Regions from separate parts of the Arthrobacter sp. NicSoilB8 genome, predicted to be linked through region 2. Evidence: riboswitches for the same ligand, from Rfam matches in the RefSeq annotation. Region 2 holds a riboswitch; each other region holds the start of a gene.

Region 1 (5,768 bases), 170 kb from region 2:
TTCCAGGAAGCTGTTGGTTTCCGAGCCTGCCATGTAGGGGCGGACCGTGGCCGGGGTCAGTTGGAAGAGCACCAGGTAGCTTCCGGCCACCACCACGATCCCGGCGGCGGCGGCCAGCAGGTGCAGGAGCCGGCGGCCGAGGGTGGCGGGCGCCGCCCACAGGTAGGCCAGGGCCAGCCCGGGCACGATCAGGAAGCCCTGCAGCATTTTGGTCAGGAAGGCCAGGCCGATCACGGCGCCGGCAGCCGCGAGCCATTTCCAGCCGGCCTTCTCGATGGCGCGGGTAGTGAGGTAGGCGGCCAGGACCAGGCACAGGGTGAGCATGGCATCCGGGTTGTTGAACCGGAACATGAGGGCGGCCACGGGGGTCAGTGCCAGGGCGCCGCCGGCGAGGAGGCCCGCCGCCGGTCCGGACACGCGCTTGACAGTCAGGTAGAGGAGACCGGCGGCGGCCACGCCCATGAGTGCCTGGGGGATGAGCATGCTCAGTGCCGAGAATCCGAAGATCCGTCCCGCGAGGGCCGGGATCCAGAGGGCGGCCGGCGGCTTGTCCACCGTGATGGCGTTGCCGGCGTCGAGCGAGCCGAACAGCAGCGCGGTCCAGTCCTTGGTCCCGGCCTGGATTGCCGCGGCGTAGAAGGAATTGGCGTAGCCGGTGGCTTCCAGGTTCCACAGGTACAACACCGCAGTGAGCACCAGCAGCAGGGCTGCGGAGGGCCGGACCCAACGCGCCTGCGGTCCGAACAGCAGGCGTTCCCGGCGGCTCCGGGGTACGGGCGGGCCTGATACGGGCGGGTGCGGCGCCGTCCCGGCTGGCTCGGGCGCCGGGGCGGGCGTTTCCTGGACCGGCGGGCTGCCGGCGGGCGAACCGGCCCGGGCTCCGCCGGTGGGGCTGATGGTTGCCGTCATTTATTTGGCCGTTTCTGTGCGGGGGAGGGAAGCATCGGTGCCGCTTTGCGCGGGAACAGCATCGGGGGCGCCCTGCGCCGGAAGGTCGGGGATGGGTCTGTTGCGGAAGACCACCAACCGGAAGAGCAGGAATTTGACGGCCGTGGCCGCCAGGTTGGCGGCGGTGACCGTGACGAGTTCGAGCCAGCGGTCCGGGGACCCGCCTGACGCGCCGTGAACCAGGGCGAGGGCGCCCGAGGTCAGGGCGAGCCCGATCCCGAAGACCAGCAGTCCCTCGAAGTGGTGGCGTGCCGCCTGGCTGCGTCCTTGGATGCCGAATGTGAAGCGCCGGTTGGCCGCTGTGTTGGCCACGGCGGTGGTGAGCAACGCGAGGAAGTTGGCCAGCTGCGGGTCCATGATCCCGCGGCAGAGCAGGAAGATCACCAGGTACGCGAGGGTGGAGGCCACCCCGATGCTGCCGAAGCGGACGAGCTGTCCGAAGAGGCTTCCGCCGGGGCTTTGTTCCTGGGACCGTGATGAGGCCGGCAGCGGCCCGCGGGCCAGGGCGGCACGCAGTTCGGGAACCGGAATCCGGCCGGAGACCAGGTCACGGCTCAGCCGTGCCATGCCGCGCAGGTCCGCGAGGGCAGTCTGGATGATGTCCACGCTGGAATCGGGGTCGTCGGTCCAGTCCACCGGGACTTCGTGGACGCGCAGGCCGCACTTTTCGGCCAGGACCAGCAGTTCGGTGTCGAAGAACCAAGCGTTGTCCAGCGTGTGGGGCAGCAGCTGCCGTGCCACGTCCGCCCGGATTGCCTTGAAGCCGCACTGCGCGTCGCTAAAGTGGGCGCCGAGGAGTGACTGCAGCAGGAAGTTGTAGCTGCGCGAGATGAATTCCCGTTTGGGGCCGCGGACGACGCGCGAGTTGCGGGTCAGCCGGGTCCCGATCGCCAGGTCGGAGTGCCCCGAAATGAGCGGGGCGAGGAGGGGACCGAGCGCTGCCAGATCGGTGGAGAGGTCCACGTCCATGTATGCCAGGACCGGCGACGGCGAGGCAAGCCATACCTTGCGAAGGGCATGGCCGCGGCCTTTTTCGGCCATGTGGACCACGTTCACCTCGCGCAGCTCGCGGGCTACGCGTTCGGCCGTCTTGAGCGTCCCGTCGGTGCTGGCGTTGTCCGCCACGGTGATCCGGAACGGGTGCGGGAAGGAGCCGAGAAGGTAAGTATGGAGCCGGCGCAGGCAAGCTTCGAGGTCCCGTTCCTCGTTGAAGACCGGGATGGCGACATCCAGCACCGGTGTGCTGGTACGCGTGTCTATGGGTGAGCGCCGGCTGCCGTGGCTGGTCAGAGGCCCGTCAAACGGGCCAGGGACGGGAGTATCGGCCAGCACATGCCCCGATGAGGCAGGCCCGGACGGTGCAGGCCCGGACAGTGCAGACCCGGACGGTGCACGTTCTGACGTGGCGGCGGACGCCGCCGGACCGGCCGGCGGCGCCGCGGAGCGGGGAAGGGTTCCTGTGCCCTGGTCTGTGAATGTCATGGCTCAACTTTCCCGGCGGCCCATATGAGGGCTTTAGGGTCAAGCTGTGCGGGGGCTGTGGAAGTTCGGCCCGCTCCCGGTATGGCACACGCCTAAGAGGCCCCGGATCACGAGGATCCGGGGCCTCCAAGGAGGGGCTGGGCAGGCGGGGCCGGCTGGTGCCGGCTTAGTACCAGTTGTGCGCCAAGTGGAAGTTCAGGGCGCCGCAGGGTGAGCCGTAGCGCGTCTTGACGTAGTTCAGGCCCCAGTTGATCTGGGTCCGGTAGTTCGTCAGGTAATCGGCGCCGGCGCTCGCCATCTTCGAGGCTGGCAGGGACTGGACCACGCCGTAGGCGCCGCTGCTGGGGTTCTTGGCGGTCGTCTTCCAGTCCGATTCCTTGGTCCAGAGCTTCTGCAGGCACTGCATCTGGCCCGGAGCCCAGCCGTAGCTGCCCAGCTGGGCGGCGGCGTAGGCCTGCGCGCCGGCGGGATCGTCGACTGCGACCGGAGCCGCCGCCGGAGCCGGTGCTGCCACGGGAGCGGGAGCCGGCGCAGGTGCTGCCGCGGGTGCCGCTGCAGGAGCGGGTGCGGGGGCCGCGGCGGGTGCCGGTGCGGGCGCGGGGGCAGCAGCAGCCGGGGCGGCCGGCGGTTCGGCGGCCTTAACTTCCGGGAGCGTGGGGGCCACGTTTTTTCCCGCCGGAGCGGTGGGAGCAGCGATCTGGACGCGTTCGAAGTTGAGCTTGGCCAGCGGGTCGGCACTGGTGGCCGTCGAGGTGTTCGCAACATTCGCCCCGTGCGTTCCCGGTTCTGCTGCCTGGCTGGCGGCGGCGCCGCCCACCAGCATTGCGCAGGCGACGGTGACGACGGCGGCGCGGTGGCCGGTGATGCCGAGCCCGGTGGCCAGCCGCGACAGGGCGGATGCCTGCTTGGCTGGTTCGGCGCGGTGACGCGACTTCGTGGAGTGTGCAACGCCGTCAGGGCGCGTTTGTACCTGGAGTTCAGTCATGATCGCCTCTCAACGCCTGCGGAGTTAGCTGTCGGGTTCGGATGAGGTCATCCGGCCGCACGGAAAAGTCACGTGTCGGCTTCACCCCAAGGGCGCATATGTGCAGAATGCCCGGGAACTCTGGGTCCCCCGCCTCTGCCTCGTCTAGCGGAATCCGGGAAGCGGCAGAGTTTGGCGTCCATCCGGATGTGCGGCGCCGATGGCAGCGCACTCCTACGACGCTACAGGACGGCGACGCTTAAGTCACATTTTGGTAACAGGAGTCACAGCGGCGGGGTGTCGGCTTGTGTAGACCCTTGGGCCGCATTCGTGGGCTTACGCGGGCGCGGATGGGGGTGCCGCGGGCAGCCGAACGGCGAACTCCGTCCGGCCGGGCCTGGACGTGACCTCGACGGTCCCTCCGTGGGCCTCCACGATCGACTGGACAATGGACAGGCCCAACCCGCTCGTCCCCTCGGAGGTCGGCGCGGGAGCCGCCATGCCCGCAGCTCTGGAGGCTGCGGACAAACCGCCGGAAACCGTGCCGGAAAGGGTGCCGGACGCAGTGCGGGCTCCCGCCGCTGCGACCGCAGGCTGGGCGGCGGTGCCCGCCCGATTGGTGCGCGAGGCGTCGGCCCGGGCGAAGCGGGCGAAGACGCGTCCGACGAATTCGGGGTCGATGCCGCTGCCGTTGTCCGTCACTGTGACCACCGCGCTGCCGTCAGCCGAACGCATGACCCCCGTGACCACCTTCGTCCCGGGTTCCGTGTGCTTGCGTGCGTTGGACAGGAGGTTGGCGAGGACCTGGTGCAGCTGGGTCGCATCCCCCCGCACCACCACGGGCTCGTCCGGGAGTTCCAGCTGCCAGATGCGGTCCGGGGCCATGACCTTTTCATCGCTCACCGTCTCGATGGCCAGCTGGGTGAGGTCGACGTCGGTGACCTTGAGCGGCTGCCCCTCGTCCAGCCGTGCCAGCAGTAGCAGGTCTTCCACGAGGGTGGTCATGCGCTCGGACTGGCTCTGCACGCGGGCGAGGGATTTCTCGCCGTCGGGCGTGAAGTGCTCGGTCATCCGCATCAGCTCGGTGTAGCCGCGGATGGCCGTGAGCGGAGTGCGGAGCTCGTGCGAGGCGTCGGCAACGAACTGCCGCACCTTCATTTCGCTTTCCTGCCGTGCCTCGAGGGCGTTGGAGACGTTGTCCAGCATCTGGTTCAGCGCGTAACCCACGCTGCCCACCTCGGTTCCCGGATGGGCCACCGACGCCGGGACGCGCACCCCGAGCGCCACCTCGCCCGCGTCCAGCGGGAGGCGGGAAACCTTGGTGGCAACCTCGGAGAGCTGTTCCAGCGGCTTCATGGTCCGCCGGATCACAGCCGTCCCGGCGAGGCCGATCAGCACGAGCCCGCCCGCGGAGACCACCACCATGGTCCAGACCAGCGAGGCCAGGGTGTTTTGTTTTTCTGCCAGCGGGAGCCCGGTAACGATCACGTCGCCGTAGGGTGCACGCACGGCAGTGAGCCGGTAGTCCCCGGCCGAGAGGGTCCGGTCCACCGGCAGCCCGTTCGGGGTGAGCGCCAGGAGGACGGCGTTGTCGTCCGGGGAAAGGCTCTTGCGGGTGGCGTCCCCGGCCAGGAAGCCGGGGTTGCTGACCTCTCCGCCCTGTATGCGTGCGTTGAGCGTGCCGATGCCCTGCCCCCGGGCCTCAAGAGGGTCCGGACGCCCGTCCGGGTTGCCGGACACGGGCCGGCCGAACTCGCTCGAGCGGTGGGAGGCCTGGCTGAGCTGGTCATCGAGCTGCCGGGTCAGGAACAAGTCCATGGAGGCATAGCTGAACAGTCCCACAGCGCCGCAGATGGCCACGAGCAACGCCATGGCCACGAGGACCAGTCGGGTGCGCAAGTGCCACGTGGAGGGGTTGCGCCAATCGCGCCCGGGGACGCGGGTCACACCGGAAAGTGAGGGCACGGATCAGTCCGCCGGCTTGAGGACGTAGCCTGCGCCTCGCACGGTGTGGATCATGGGCGCGTGGTTGGCGTCGACCTTCTTGCGGAGGTAGGAAATGTACAGTTCCACGATGTTCGCCTGGCCGCCGAAGTCATAGTCCCAGACCCGGTCCAGAATCTGGGCCTTGCTGATGACCCGCTTGGGGTTCTCCATGAGGTAGCGCAGCAGTTCGAACTGCGTGGCGGTCAGGTGCAGCTCCTCGCCGGCCCGGGTGACTTCACGAGTATCGACATTGAGCACAAGGTCGCCCACCACGAGTTCGGCGGTGTCCATGGCGGCCACCCCGGAGCGCTGGACCAGCCGGTGCAGGCGCAGCAGGACCTCTTCCATGCTGAACGGCTTCGTGACGTAGTCGTCGCCGCCCGCCGCC
Region 2 (5,768 bases):
TCCCAGGTGTCAACATCATCCGTGGAACCGGAGGGAACGCGAACTTCCCGCACGTCCAGCCTAGCAAGAAGGGCGAAGACCGACGCGTTTTCCAGGCTGCCCGCGCGCGCGGCGTCCTCGGCGCATCGTTGTAGCCCGGCCGTGCTATAAAACCCCAGGAGCGGCTGCTTCCGGCCGTCAGCCGAGACGGCCATGACGCCGTCGCGCCCTTCGCTGCCCGTCGTACCGTCCGGCGTCACAGCGGGCGAATCAGCGGGCGAAGCGGCCAGCGCGTCGGCCAGGGTGCGGACGGCCGCGGCCGACCGCGGCATGTCGCAGGCGAGGACAAGGATGAACGGCGCGGGGTAGCCCGCTTCAGGGCGGCCAGCGTAATCGGCGGCCAGCGCGCCCACTCCCGCGGCGATGGCGGCGGCCGGGCCCGCGAACGGCGGGTCTTCCCGGCAACTGAGGACGCCGACGGGCAGGCCCCCGGGGTCAGGACCGACGACGACCGTGCGCCCTGCCGCGGCCGCGGAACGCAGTGACCGCTCCAGGAGAGTGGCGCCGTCGTAGATCAGCCGGGACTTGGGCACGCCGCCCAGGCGGGACGACCGTCCCCCGGCGAGAATGATGGCATCGAACTCCACCGGTTCAGCCTATCGCGGCGGGGGCTGCCGACGGTTGCCGCCGGGCCGGCGCCGCCCCCGGCTCCTTCGAGCGGCAGGCGGCCGCTCCGGGTCACCGACGCAGGGGCCTGGTTCAGGCGGCCGATTCAGGCAGCAGGAACGGGTCCCACGCCGGCGTCGGCTTTTCGAGTTCCTTGATCTGCCAGATGGTGCCCTTCGGCGGCCCCGGCACGAACCCGACCTTCCAGCCCATCTCCGCTGGCGTATGGTCTCCCTTGGCGTTGTTGCAGCGCAGGCAGGCCGCGACCAGGTTCTCCCAGGAATCGGCGCCGCCCCGGGACTTGGGCTGGACGTGGTCGATGGTGTGGGCAGCCTTGCCGCAGTAGGCGCAGCGGTGGGCATCGCGGCGGAGCACGCCGCGGCGGCTGACCGCTGTCATCGTGTTGTACCGCGGCCGGATGTACCGGTTCAGGAGGATCACGGAGGGGCGGCCCAAAATGTCCTGGGGGCCGACGACAGGGTCCTCACCTTCGGCCACGACGCTGGCCTTTCCGGTCAGGACAAGGACTAGCGCCCGGCGGAAGGTCACTACCGCCAGCGGTTCATATCCAGCATTCAGAACGAGTGTGCGCATCCGCATACCTCTTCACGGCCGCACCCGCCAGGGGCACGAGGGCCGGCTGCCCTGTGCATGGTCGGGCTATGGATCGACAAGACAAGAGTAAACACTCAACTGCCGGATCACCGAATATTTTTTCACGGACGCGGTGATTGACGCGGAAAGTTAATGAGGCGGTAACGCAAAAGACCCCCGCCTCACAAGAGGCGGGGGTCTTTTGAAGTGCGGAGGGCTTGTGCCTAGCCGCCGACGCGGATGAAGACCGGGCCGGAGCCGACGTTCACGCTGTACAGCGCGGTGGTGCCACCGTTCCAGCCGCCGTGGACGGCCATGCCGTTGCCGACGTAAACAGCGATGTGGGCCAGGCCCACGCCGCCGTTCTGGTAGTAGGCGAGGTCGCCCGGACGTGCTTCGGCGGCGCTCACGGTGCGGCCGAGGGACAGGTAACCTGCCGGCCAGCCGTGGTAGTGGATGCCGGCCGCGGCCAGGGCGTTGGTGGCGAGGGCGGTGCAGTCCTGCGCCACGCCGATCTGTGCGTAGGCGGCAGCGGCGATGGTCGCCCCGGCGCCGCTTCCGATGCCGGCGGGAGCCTGCGCAGCGACGCCGCCGCTGACGCCAAGCTGGGCGCCGCCGGCCTGGGAAGCCGTGGCGTCCTGGACCTGCACGACGGGCTTGGGAGCCTCGACGACGGGAGCCGGCGACGTGGTGACGGCGGGCTTCTCGTAGGAGATCGCAATGGTGGACGCGGCCGAGATCGTGGCCGGAGCGGACGCCTGGACCTCAAGGGCGGAAGCGGAGGTGGATTCGCGCTGAACGTTGGTCTCAGCAGCGTTGGCTGCGATTCCACTGGTCAGAACCAGACCGGAAGCTGCGGCGATGACCGCGGCCTGACGGCCCATGCCGCCGGCGTTGTCGCCGACTGCCTTGGCAATAACAGCCAGCGAGTTGGTCTTGGTGACCTCGGCGCGGTGCCGTGCAATGGTTGCACGAGTAGTCATTAAGTTCTCTCTTTCGTGATCCTTGGACCGCGCGTTTTTGGGCGCGGACTGAGGACGCTCCGGCATCTTGGGGGTACGCCGGATCGCCCCGAAATGGGTTACTTAGCGAAGGGTGTACTGCGAAGACGCGCCAAAAGCGGGAACTGCATGCTGTCCGGACTCAGTGGAAATCGAGCCAGCGGAACGTGATCCAATCCGGGCGCCGGCAAGGGCGGCACGAGACATGGATTTCAGCGGGCTCATAAGAGCCGCGCCAGTGCGCAGACGCGCAGCATTGTGGCGTGAAGACACGAAAGTAGCCTCTCCCAATGCCTACGAGGTGAGCTGTCGGATTCGGATGGGAGTCACCCGGCCGCGCTGCTTCCTGGGAAGCGTTGCGACTTAACCCCAAGGCCTTCTTTCGAAGGCCAAAATTGGTTCCCCCGCCCCTGCCAGACGATGTAATGCGAACGGACCTTGAGCGGTGGCAGAGCTAGGCAATCCACTCAAGAGCGCCAACTTCGGAAAAGTTGGCGTGCTTCAAACCCTACAGGAGTCCGGACCCAATGTCACATTCAGATCACGGCGTGTCGCGTGGATTTGAGAGCGGCCCATCATCTTTCTAGAGCCAGCCGAGCGGGTCAACGACATCGCCGTTGACCATGACTTCAAAGTGAAGGTGGCAGCCCGTGGAGGCGCCCGTGGTGCCGCTCATCGCAATGACATCGCCGCGGGAGACCTTCTGGCCGACCGTGACCGACGACGAGGACAGGTGGTTGTACGTGGTCTCCAGGCCGTTGCCGTGATCGATCACCACGCGGTTTCCGCCGCCGTAGGGGTGCCATCCGTTGAAGGTAACGGTGCCGCTGGCCGCTGCATGGACCTGAGTGCCGCACTGGGCGACGTAATCCTGGCCGCGGTGGAACTCGCCCGCGCCGCCGGTGATGGGGCTGACGCGGTAGCCGAACGGCGAGGCCGTGACCATCTGGTCCAGCGGCGCACCGAGCGTGCCGGCCGATGCCGCACGGGTGATGCTGCCCACGGACTGCGCACTCAGCAGCTGCTTGAGCTTCCCGTCCGGATCGCCCTTGGTGGTGACGGCGGTGCGGCTGAAATCGACCTTCGCGGCGGCGGCAGCCGTGACATCCGGCTGCACTGCGGCGGCCAGGGCGCCCGATCCGTCGGTGTTCGAGGCCATGACCGGGCTGGTGACGGGGACCGTTACCGTGAGGATCAGGCCGGTTGCGGCCAGGGCGATCCCGGCCTTCTGCCCGACGCCGCTGGCCGCTGCGAAGTCCGTTACCTGACGGAACGGACCGCGCCGGCGACGGCGTTCATCCCGGTGCACGTCGCGCGGGCGTTCGGCCGTATAGGCGAGTACGGGACGCGGCTCCGGAGCGGGACCGCTCGCGCGGCGACGGCCCCTGGCGGTCTGGGTGGTCAAGAACGGTTCCTCTCTGGATAGCCTGCGAAGTTAGCTGTCGGATTCGGGTCAGAGAGATCAAAGACCCGGTCCGCCGTTGCAAGCGCCCAGACACAGGGGCATCCTCAGGGATCCCTCGGTGGAAGTTGCTTGCCGCTGACGGACTTCACCCCAAGGCTGCCGAAGAAGCAGCCGAAAGTGGTTCCCCCGCCCCTGCCAGAAGGTGGTTCTGCGACTGATCCGCTGGCAGGGCTCGGCTTCGGATCAGGTAACGCTTTGGTATCGGTACTGGCCACTAACTATAGGCGATTAAGCCGCCCGGTAATAAATCCGTAATCGCTTTTGTGCACAACTCATGGGTCGTCCCATCTCCGGGACGTCGTGGCTGGTCAGGCGACTGTTACAAACACGTGCGCGGCAACCTCGGGCGGCAGCTCCAGCGCGCCTTCGATATCCGGGACCCGGACCGAGATGTACTCCCCGACCCGCTCCAGCGACACCAGCGCACCGGGCCGGATTCCGCCCTCGTCGAGCTGGGCCAGGAGCTCCGGTTCCACCTGGATCGGCTCCGCGAGCCGGTTGACCCTGATCCGCGAGCCCGGACCGTAGCCGGCCATGGCGTCCAGCAGGTTCACAACCCCGTCCATGTGGGCGCCGGAGGGCGCACCGCCCAGTTCCGCAAGCCCCGGAATCGGGTTCCCGTAGGGCGAAACCGTGGGGTGGTTGAGCATCTCGAAGATGCGTCGCTCGACGCGTTCACTCATGACGTGCTCCCAGCGGCAGGCTTCCTCGTGGACGTAGGCCCAGTCGAGCCCGATCACGTCAGCCAGCAGACGTTCGGCGAGACGGTGCTTGCGCATCACGCCGACGGCGCGTTTCCGCCCGGTTTCTGTCAGCTCAAGGTGCCGGTCGCCCGAAACAACCACCAGCCCGTCACGTTCCATCCGGCCGATGGTCTGGGAAACGGTGGGGCCGGAGTGGCGGAGCCGTTCGGCGATGCGGGCGCGGAGGGCGACGATGTTTTCTTCTTCAAGTTCCAGAATGGTCCGAAGATACATCTCCGTGGTATCGATCAGATCCGTCATTCAGCTCAGCTCCTCGAGCGCAGTCCTTGCGTCATTCCCACCGTACCGCGTGCGGGCTGCGTGCAGGATGCGCCCTGGCGAGATCCGCCGTACGTTCGCAGGACAGCCTAGCCTATTTTGAATTACTCCGGATAATCCTTCGTCCTGCCCGGGCGGCCTCACGCCGTCCGCCCTCCGGCCCTTCGCGCGGCGTCTCAATGACCGGACTGTGACAGCCCATTTTCCGTATCGCCGGGACCTGTGAGGCAAAATGGCAAGGCAGAATAAAGAGGGGTGTCCGTTGTAGCCATCCCCATCAGGCCATCTCCCAGCCACGCTACGAACCAGCCGAAAATTGGAGCAACTGTGAGCGACACCAGCATCACGATCCCCGCCAACCTCCTCCCCCAGGACGGACGGTTCGGCGCCGGGCCGTCCAAGGTCCGACCGGAGCAGATGGAGGCCCTCGCCGCGGCATCGGCGAAGCTGCTGGGGACCTCGCACCGCCAGGCGCCCGTGAAGAACCTGGTCGGCTCCGTCCGCAGCGGCCTCAGCGAGTTCTTCCGTGCCCCGGAAGGCTACGAAGTGATCCTCGGTGTCGGCGGCTCCACCGCGTTCTGGGACATTGCCAGCTTCGGGCTCGTGGAGAACAAGGCGCAGCACCTGTCCTTCGGTGAGTTCGGTTCGAAGTTTGCTTCGGCTACCAACAAGGCGCCGTTCCTCGCCGAGTCCTCCATCATCAAGGCCGAGCCCGGCACGCGTCCCACCGCCGTCGCGGAGTCCGGCGTCGACGTCTACGCGTGGCCGCAGAATGAGACGTCCACCGGCGTGGCCGCTCCCGTCCGGCGTGTGGCAGGCGCCGACGAAGGCTCGCTCGTGCTGGTGGATGCTACGTCGGCCGCGGGCGGGCTGGACGTGGACGTGGCGGAGTCCGACGTCTACTACTTTGCGCCGCAGAAGAACTTCGCATCCGACGGCGGCCTGTGGCTCGGCCTGTTCTCCCCGGCCGCGCTGGAGCGGGCGGCACAGATCAAGGCCAGCAACCGCTGGATCCCCGATTTCCTGGACCTTCAGACGGCC
Region 3 (5,768 bases), 2.0 Mb from region 2:
CGGCGCGGTGGACGGCGCGGGGGCAGCGCACGCCGCCACCCCCAGCGTCACGGCGGAAAGTGCGACGGCGAGTGACAGCTTGGTGTGCATGGTTTCGTGAACCGCTTTCGATCGGAGACCTGACCTGATCAGTCTAGGCAGACCGACAGGCAGTCGGACAGGCAGCCGGACAGGCAGACGGGGACACAGGCGGGACAGACGGGCGAGTCAGAGGGACCCTTCGAAGGGGCCGCTCAGGACGGGTTGGTACCGCGTTTCCGCCGCGGGCAGTGAGGGGCAAGAATGGACCCGTGAGTGATGCTGGCGAATTCATTGACGCCGCGCTGCAGCAGGAGAGTTCCTGGAGCCGTGCGGACGAACTGCAGTCCCGGCTGGGAAAGGAACCCGGGGGCAGCGGGCTCCGGGTTTACGGCGCCTCCGTGGGTGCGGTGCGGGGAACCATCCGCAACGCCGGCCGCCGCTATCCCGGGCTGTCCCGTGATGAGATCACAGCGCTGAGCTCGGAACTGTGGGCGTTGCCGGTTTTCGAGCGGCGCCTGGCCGCGGTGGTGCTGCTGCAGACGAATGTGTTGCTGTTGACCAACTCCGACCTCACCCGGCTGGAGGGCTTCATCCGGGAGGCGAGGGTGCGGGACCTCGTGGACCCGCTCGCAGTCGACGTCGTCGGCCCCCTAGTGAACGGACTCGACGTACTGAGCCGGGTGCGGGCCGACAGCGTGCTGGACCGGTGGGTGCGTGAGCCTGACGCCTGGCTGCGCCGGGCCGCGCTGCTCTCGCCGCTGCTGGCGCTGCGCGCGGGCGCAGGGGACTGGGACAGATTCGTCCGCCACGCCGTTTCCGTGCTCGACGGGACCTCCGGGAGGTTCACTTCCGAGGCCGACGCCGACGCCCTCACCGACGGCGCGGTGGTCCGGGAGGCGGTTTCCCGGGTCCTGGCGGAGATGGCGAAGAAGAGGCCCGAGCTGCAGTTCACGTCCGCCCGAGGGTGACCGGTCCGCCCCGGCAGCGGCTGCCCGCGCCCTCGCTCAGCCTTGGGGATCGCCCGGGTCGCCTGGGCCGACAATGGTGCCGGCCCCGCCGGATTTTCCGCCGGAATTCGCGGGAAGCGCGAACGTCCTGGCCGCCCGTGAACCGGCAACAGCGCTCGCGGCGATGGTGACCAGTGCGCCCACCAGCAGCGCGGCGGCCTCGCCGGGGAGCAGCACCTGCAGCTGCGTCCCGATGCTCGCCGCCGCCACGGGCACGCCGAGCTGGGCCGCGGACAACACCCCGAGGGGCAGCGGGAGCCCGAGGAACACCAGGCCGGCGTGCGTCAGCAGCGTCCCGGCACCCAGGGCCAGGCCCAGACCAATCATGTCCGGATGCCCGGCCAGGTCCCTCAGCGTCAATGAGGCTCCCAGCCAGACGAAAAACACCGGCCCCAGGAAGCCGTCGCTAAGGGCGAACAGCTGCCGGGCCAGCCGCCGCGGTTCGCCGACGGCGGCCACCACCAGGCCGAAGGAAAAACCCGCCATCATCACCGACACGTTGCTGAAAGTCGCCACGCCGGCCATTGCAAACAGCGCCGCCAGTTGGAACCTCAGCTCGAGGGCGAACTTGCGGTTTTCCGAGAGACGGTGCACGCGCCCGCGGATGCCCTTGTCCTCCAGCCAGCGCAGCGCGACATAGAGCGCCACCGCACAGCCGGTCACGGTGAGTGCGCCGAGCGCCGCCCGGCCGGCGTGGGGCGGATCCACCAGGAGCGGCAGCGCCACAATGCAGGCGATGTCGGCGATTGCCACCTGCGCTGTCATGGCGACGACATCGGGTCCGCCCAGGCGCAGCGAATCGACGATTGGAAGGACCAGGGCAGCCGAAGAGGACGCCAGCAGCACGACGTAGAGCGGGGCATGACCAGTCCCGAAGAGCAGGCCGATGCCGGTGCCGACTGCCACCGCCGCCGCCGCCGCCGCCGTCGCCCGGCGGGCCCCCTTGCCGAGGGCGGAGCGGATCTGAGGATCCCTCACGGGAACGTGGGTTCCGGCCACAAACATCATCAGCGCGAACCCGATGTTGGCCAGCAGGCTAAACGTCGGATCGGAGGGGTCCACGAGGGCCAATCCCGACCGCCCGATCACGATGCCGGCGAGCAGTTCACCCAGCACCACAGGCAACCGCCAGCGCACCGGCAGTGCCAGCAGCGGGCCGGCCAGTGCGACGACGGCGATCAGCGCCAAGGACAGGAACGTCACGGCTCGCCGCTGCAGGCCGGCCGTTGGACTGTCGGGCAGGCAAGCGCGACCGGGATGGCGGTGATGCCGGCCGTCGGCTCCTTCATCATGGAATGAGATTAGTCCCCTCTGCGGTGCCGTGCGCCAACTGTGCCGTGCGTCTAAGGTGCCTGCGTCTAAGGTGCAGTCCGCCGCTCCACTACCGCATACGCCTTCCCGTCCAGGAAGGCCCAGTCATTGACCACCATGAACCCGAGCGCGTCCACCCGGTCGTTCAGGACGTGCTCGTCGAAGCCGCCGTCCCGCGGTTCAGCATCCCAGGTGGACACGTGGACGTCCCCGCCGTCCAGGATCAGCAGTTCGGTGTTGACGTCGAAATCCTCCTGGGGCTGGTTGCTCAACTGGCAGATGGCGACACAGTGGCTGTTCATTTCGGGCCTCCGCTTCGAAGGTGGTGCTGGTGGCATCATCCTATGTGCGAAAAGCCGTGGCGCCCTACGGGCATTTGCCGGCCGGCACCGTGGCCTCCGTTACCTTAATGTGACATTCGGGTGCGGTTCGCGCTACCGTGGACATGTGCCTGTTGTCTCCGATACGGGCGCTCCCCAGCCGATTGCCTAACTCTGCCGCGGCCCGGGGGTAACTCGCATCAACGACCGGCAGAGACGGGGAAACCACTTTTGGCCTGCTGATAGATGCAGGTCTTGGGGTGAAGCCGCACAGCGCCCGCAACGACGGGCCCTTGAGTGCGGCCGGGTGACTCCCATCCGAATCCGACAGCTCACCTCGCAGGCATTGGGAGAGGCTACATCCATGTCTTCAATCCGTACTTTTGCGCGCCATGCCACCGTCCTCGCCGCCGCATCCGGCCTGGTCCTCACCAGCGGAATGGCAGCCAACGCTGCCGCGGCACCTGCGAAGCGCGACTCCGCTCCGGCGTCCACTCTGGACGTCAAGGGACTCGTCAGCGCGCCGGTCAGCGCCGATTCAAGCGTCAAGATCAGCTTTGACCGCCCCGCGGTGGCCACGGTCGCCGCTCCCGTCATCGAACAGCCCAAGGCTATTGCCGCGGCTCCCGCAGTGGCTCCCGCAGCGCCTGCGGCGGCACCGAAGGCAACCGTGCAGGTGCAGGCTGCTCCGGCCGCCGCCCCGGCTGCGGCGCCCGCCGGTGGCCGGAACGCCATCATGCTCTCGGCCGCCTACAGCCAGCTGGGCATCACCCAGGACTGCACCGCCATGGTGGAAAAGGCCCTGGGCGCAGCGGGCAAGCCCGTCGGCGACATCGGCCCCCGCGCCTTCCTTGGCCTCGGAACCATTGTGGCGACCCCGCAGCCCGGCGACATGGTGGTCCAGTCCGGCCACGTCGGCATCTACGCCGGCAACGGCCAGGTAGTCAGCGGCGGCATGAACGGCGTCAACGCGACGATGGTCCACCCGCTGTCCTGGCTCACCGCCACCGGCGGCGTGACCTTCGTCCGGGCCTAAGCCCGCAGGGGCCAAACAGTCCCCCCGGGATTAGCCAGACCGGAAAGACCGGCGATCGAATTCCCTTGGGGGCAAGCGATCGCCGGTCTTTCCTATGTCCGATTACTATGGGTCAGGTTGGCCTGGGCTTATTGATCTGGGCATGATTGTCATGGTCCGCCCGGCGCGGGTCCGGACTTCTCACGGATTTCCGACGCCCGCCAGCGGGAGCGTCATCTTCATGACGGTTCCCCCAGGACCGGTCGAGGCCACCTCGACGGAACCGCCTGCAGCGACCGCGATCTCCCGGACCAGGGCCAGCCCGATGCCAAAGCTCCGCTGTCCCTGTGATCCGCCGGTAGCGGAGGCCCGCACGAAGCGATCAAAAATCCGGGCCTGATCCACACCCGTGATGCCGGTCCCCGTGTCCGCCACGGTGATGACCGCGCGGTGCTGCTCGATCGACGTCGTGATGCTGACGCGGCCGCCCGGAGGGGTGTGGGCGAGGGCGTTGTCAGCCAGGGCCAGTACCGCACGGCGCAGAGCGTTCGCGTCGATCCGGGCCAGCGGCCGGGCCTCGGCGGAGAAATCCAGGCGCACGTCCCGCTGGCCGGCCACCGGCTGAAGGCTCCCGGCGACGCCGGCGGCGGCGCCGGCCAGATCGGCGGGCGGCGCCGAGCGGTCCGGGGCGTCCGTGGTTGCCGCGAGGAGCAGTTCGTTGACAATTCCGGTCAGCGTGGCGGCGTCCTCACGGATCCGGGCCAGGTCCTGGCCCTGCCTGGATTCGGGTTCGGTGTTGCGCTGGGCGAGCTGGATCCGGGTGTCCAGGATGGTCAAAGGCGTGCGCAGTTCGTGGCTGGCGTCCTGGACGAAGCGCCGCTGCCGGGCCAAGGCGTCGCCGAGGGGCCGGATGGCGCTGCGCGCGCTGAGCCACCCGACGAAGCCCGCCAGCACGATTCCCGCCACGCCGGCGATGACCATGGCTTCGAGCACATCCTTGGAATCCAGGTAGGCGTAGGCCGTCCCGGCCGCCGGGCCCGGCACTTCCGGATGTGCGAGCTGATTCATGAGATAAAGGGCCGTGGCGGCGAGGAGCCCGAGAACCATGACCGCGCACGCGGCGCTGATCCGCAGGGCGACCTTGAGCGAGGCCTTGCGCAGCGTGGAGCGGTCCGGATTTTCGCCGTCGGTCCCTGCATTACTCACTGGCGTCGCCGATCTGGTAGCCGACGCCGTGAACGGTGCGGATGACGGCCTTGGCGACCTTCCGGCGAAGGTGGTGAACGTAGGTATCGATCATGCCGGGCTGGTCGGAAGCGTGGAAGTACGCCGCGAGGAGTTCGTCCCGGGTGAAAACCCGGTCAGGTTCCGCGGCAAGGGCCGCCAGGAGCTGGGCTTCTTTCGCTGTCAGTGACACCGCATGCCCATAGACAGACCGGACGGTGCGTTGCGCCGGGTCGAGTTCCCAGTCTCCGATCGTCAACGGTGCCGCGGCCGGAGCAAAGGTGCGCGTCAGGGCACGCAGGCGTGCTGCCAGCTCGGCGGCGTCGAACGGCTTGGTCACGTAATCGTTGGCGCCGGCGTCGAGTCCCCGGACTTTCTCGCCGGCATCGCCCAGGGCGGTCAGGATCAGGATGGGCGTGGCGATGCCTTTGGACCGCAACGCCGCGATGAGGGCGATGCCGTCCATTACGGGGAGCCCGCGGTCAATCACCATCACGTCCCAGGCCTGGGTCAGCCCCAGGTGCAGGCCGTCACGGCCGTCGGTCACCAGCCGGACCTGGTAATCCGGCTCCAGGAGCTCGGCGATGAGTGGCCCCAGGACACCGTCGTCCTCGACCAGCAGCAGGGACGGGCGGTCAGCGGTTGTCATGGCACCTATTCTTCCGCGGCCATTTCCCGGGTCCGCAGTCCGTCCCCAGTTCCCGCAGCCGTGTCGCCGTCCCCGGTTCCCGCAGCCGTGTTGCCGTCCCCGGTTCCCGCAGCCGTGTTGCCGGTGTCCGTGCGTCGGTGGGTGCGGCGGCGCAGGAGCTGCACGGCCCCCGGCACGACCGAGACGAGGACCAAGGCGACGGCAATGGCGTCGATGTTCTT

Evidence for each region. Region 2 has a riboswitch for cyclic di-AMP ahead of LDO15_RS04090 (M23 family metallopeptidase). Riboswitches for the same ligand answer to the same signal wherever they lie in the genome.
Region 1: another riboswitch for cyclic di-AMP. It lies ahead of LDO15_RS03395 (hypothetical protein); the one in region 2 lies ahead of LDO15_RS04090 (M23 family metallopeptidase).
Region 3: another riboswitch for cyclic di-AMP. It lies ahead of LDO15_RS12880 (hypothetical protein); the one in region 2 lies ahead of LDO15_RS04090 (M23 family metallopeptidase).

What each region holds. Positions count from the first base shown of each region.
Region 1 is NZ_AP024655.1:726,047-731,814, forward strand. It holds gene LDO15_RS03385 (glycosyltransferase family 39 protein) at 1-909, opposite strand, end outside; gene LDO15_RS03390 (bifunctional glycosyltransferase family 2/GtrA family protein) at 910-2,430, opposite strand; gene LDO15_RS03395 (hypothetical protein) at 2,597-3,415, opposite strand; cyclic di-AMP (ydaO/yuaA leader) riboswitch at 3,415-3,602, opposite strand; gene LDO15_RS03400 (HAMP domain-containing sensor histidine kinase) at 3,731-5,359, opposite strand; gene LDO15_RS03405 (response regulator transcription factor) at 5,363-5,768, opposite strand, start outside.
Region 2 is NZ_AP024655.1:896,323-902,090, reverse strand. It holds gene LDO15_RS04105 (NTP transferase domain-containing protein) at 1-626, opposite strand, end outside; gene LDO15_RS04100 (HNH endonuclease) at 739-1,239, opposite strand; gene LDO15_RS04095 (NlpC/P60 family protein) at 1,464-2,222, opposite strand; cyclic di-AMP (ydaO/yuaA leader) riboswitch at 2,518-2,701, opposite strand; gene LDO15_RS04090 (M23 family metallopeptidase) at 2,824-3,645, opposite strand; cyclic di-AMP (ydaO/yuaA leader) riboswitch at 3,650-3,863, opposite strand; gene LDO15_RS04085 (metal-dependent transcriptional regulator) at 4,014-4,709, opposite strand; gene serC (phosphoserine transaminase) at 5,055-5,768, shown strand, end outside.
Region 3 is NZ_AP024655.1:2,860,319-2,866,086, reverse strand. It holds gene LDO15_RS12900 (DUF4430 domain-containing protein) at 1-90, opposite strand, end outside; gene LDO15_RS12895 (DNA alkylation repair protein) at 291-989, shown strand; gene LDO15_RS12890 (cation:proton antiporter) at 1,026-2,231, opposite strand; gene LDO15_RS12885 (hypothetical protein) at 2,387-2,641, opposite strand; cyclic di-AMP (ydaO/yuaA leader) riboswitch at 2,815-3,019, shown strand; gene LDO15_RS12880 (hypothetical protein) at 3,024-3,695, shown strand; gene LDO15_RS12875 (HAMP domain-containing sensor histidine kinase) at 3,876-4,880, opposite strand; gene LDO15_RS12870 (response regulator transcription factor) at 4,873-5,547, opposite strand; gene LDO15_RS12865 (VTT domain-containing protein) at 5,553-5,768, opposite strand, start outside.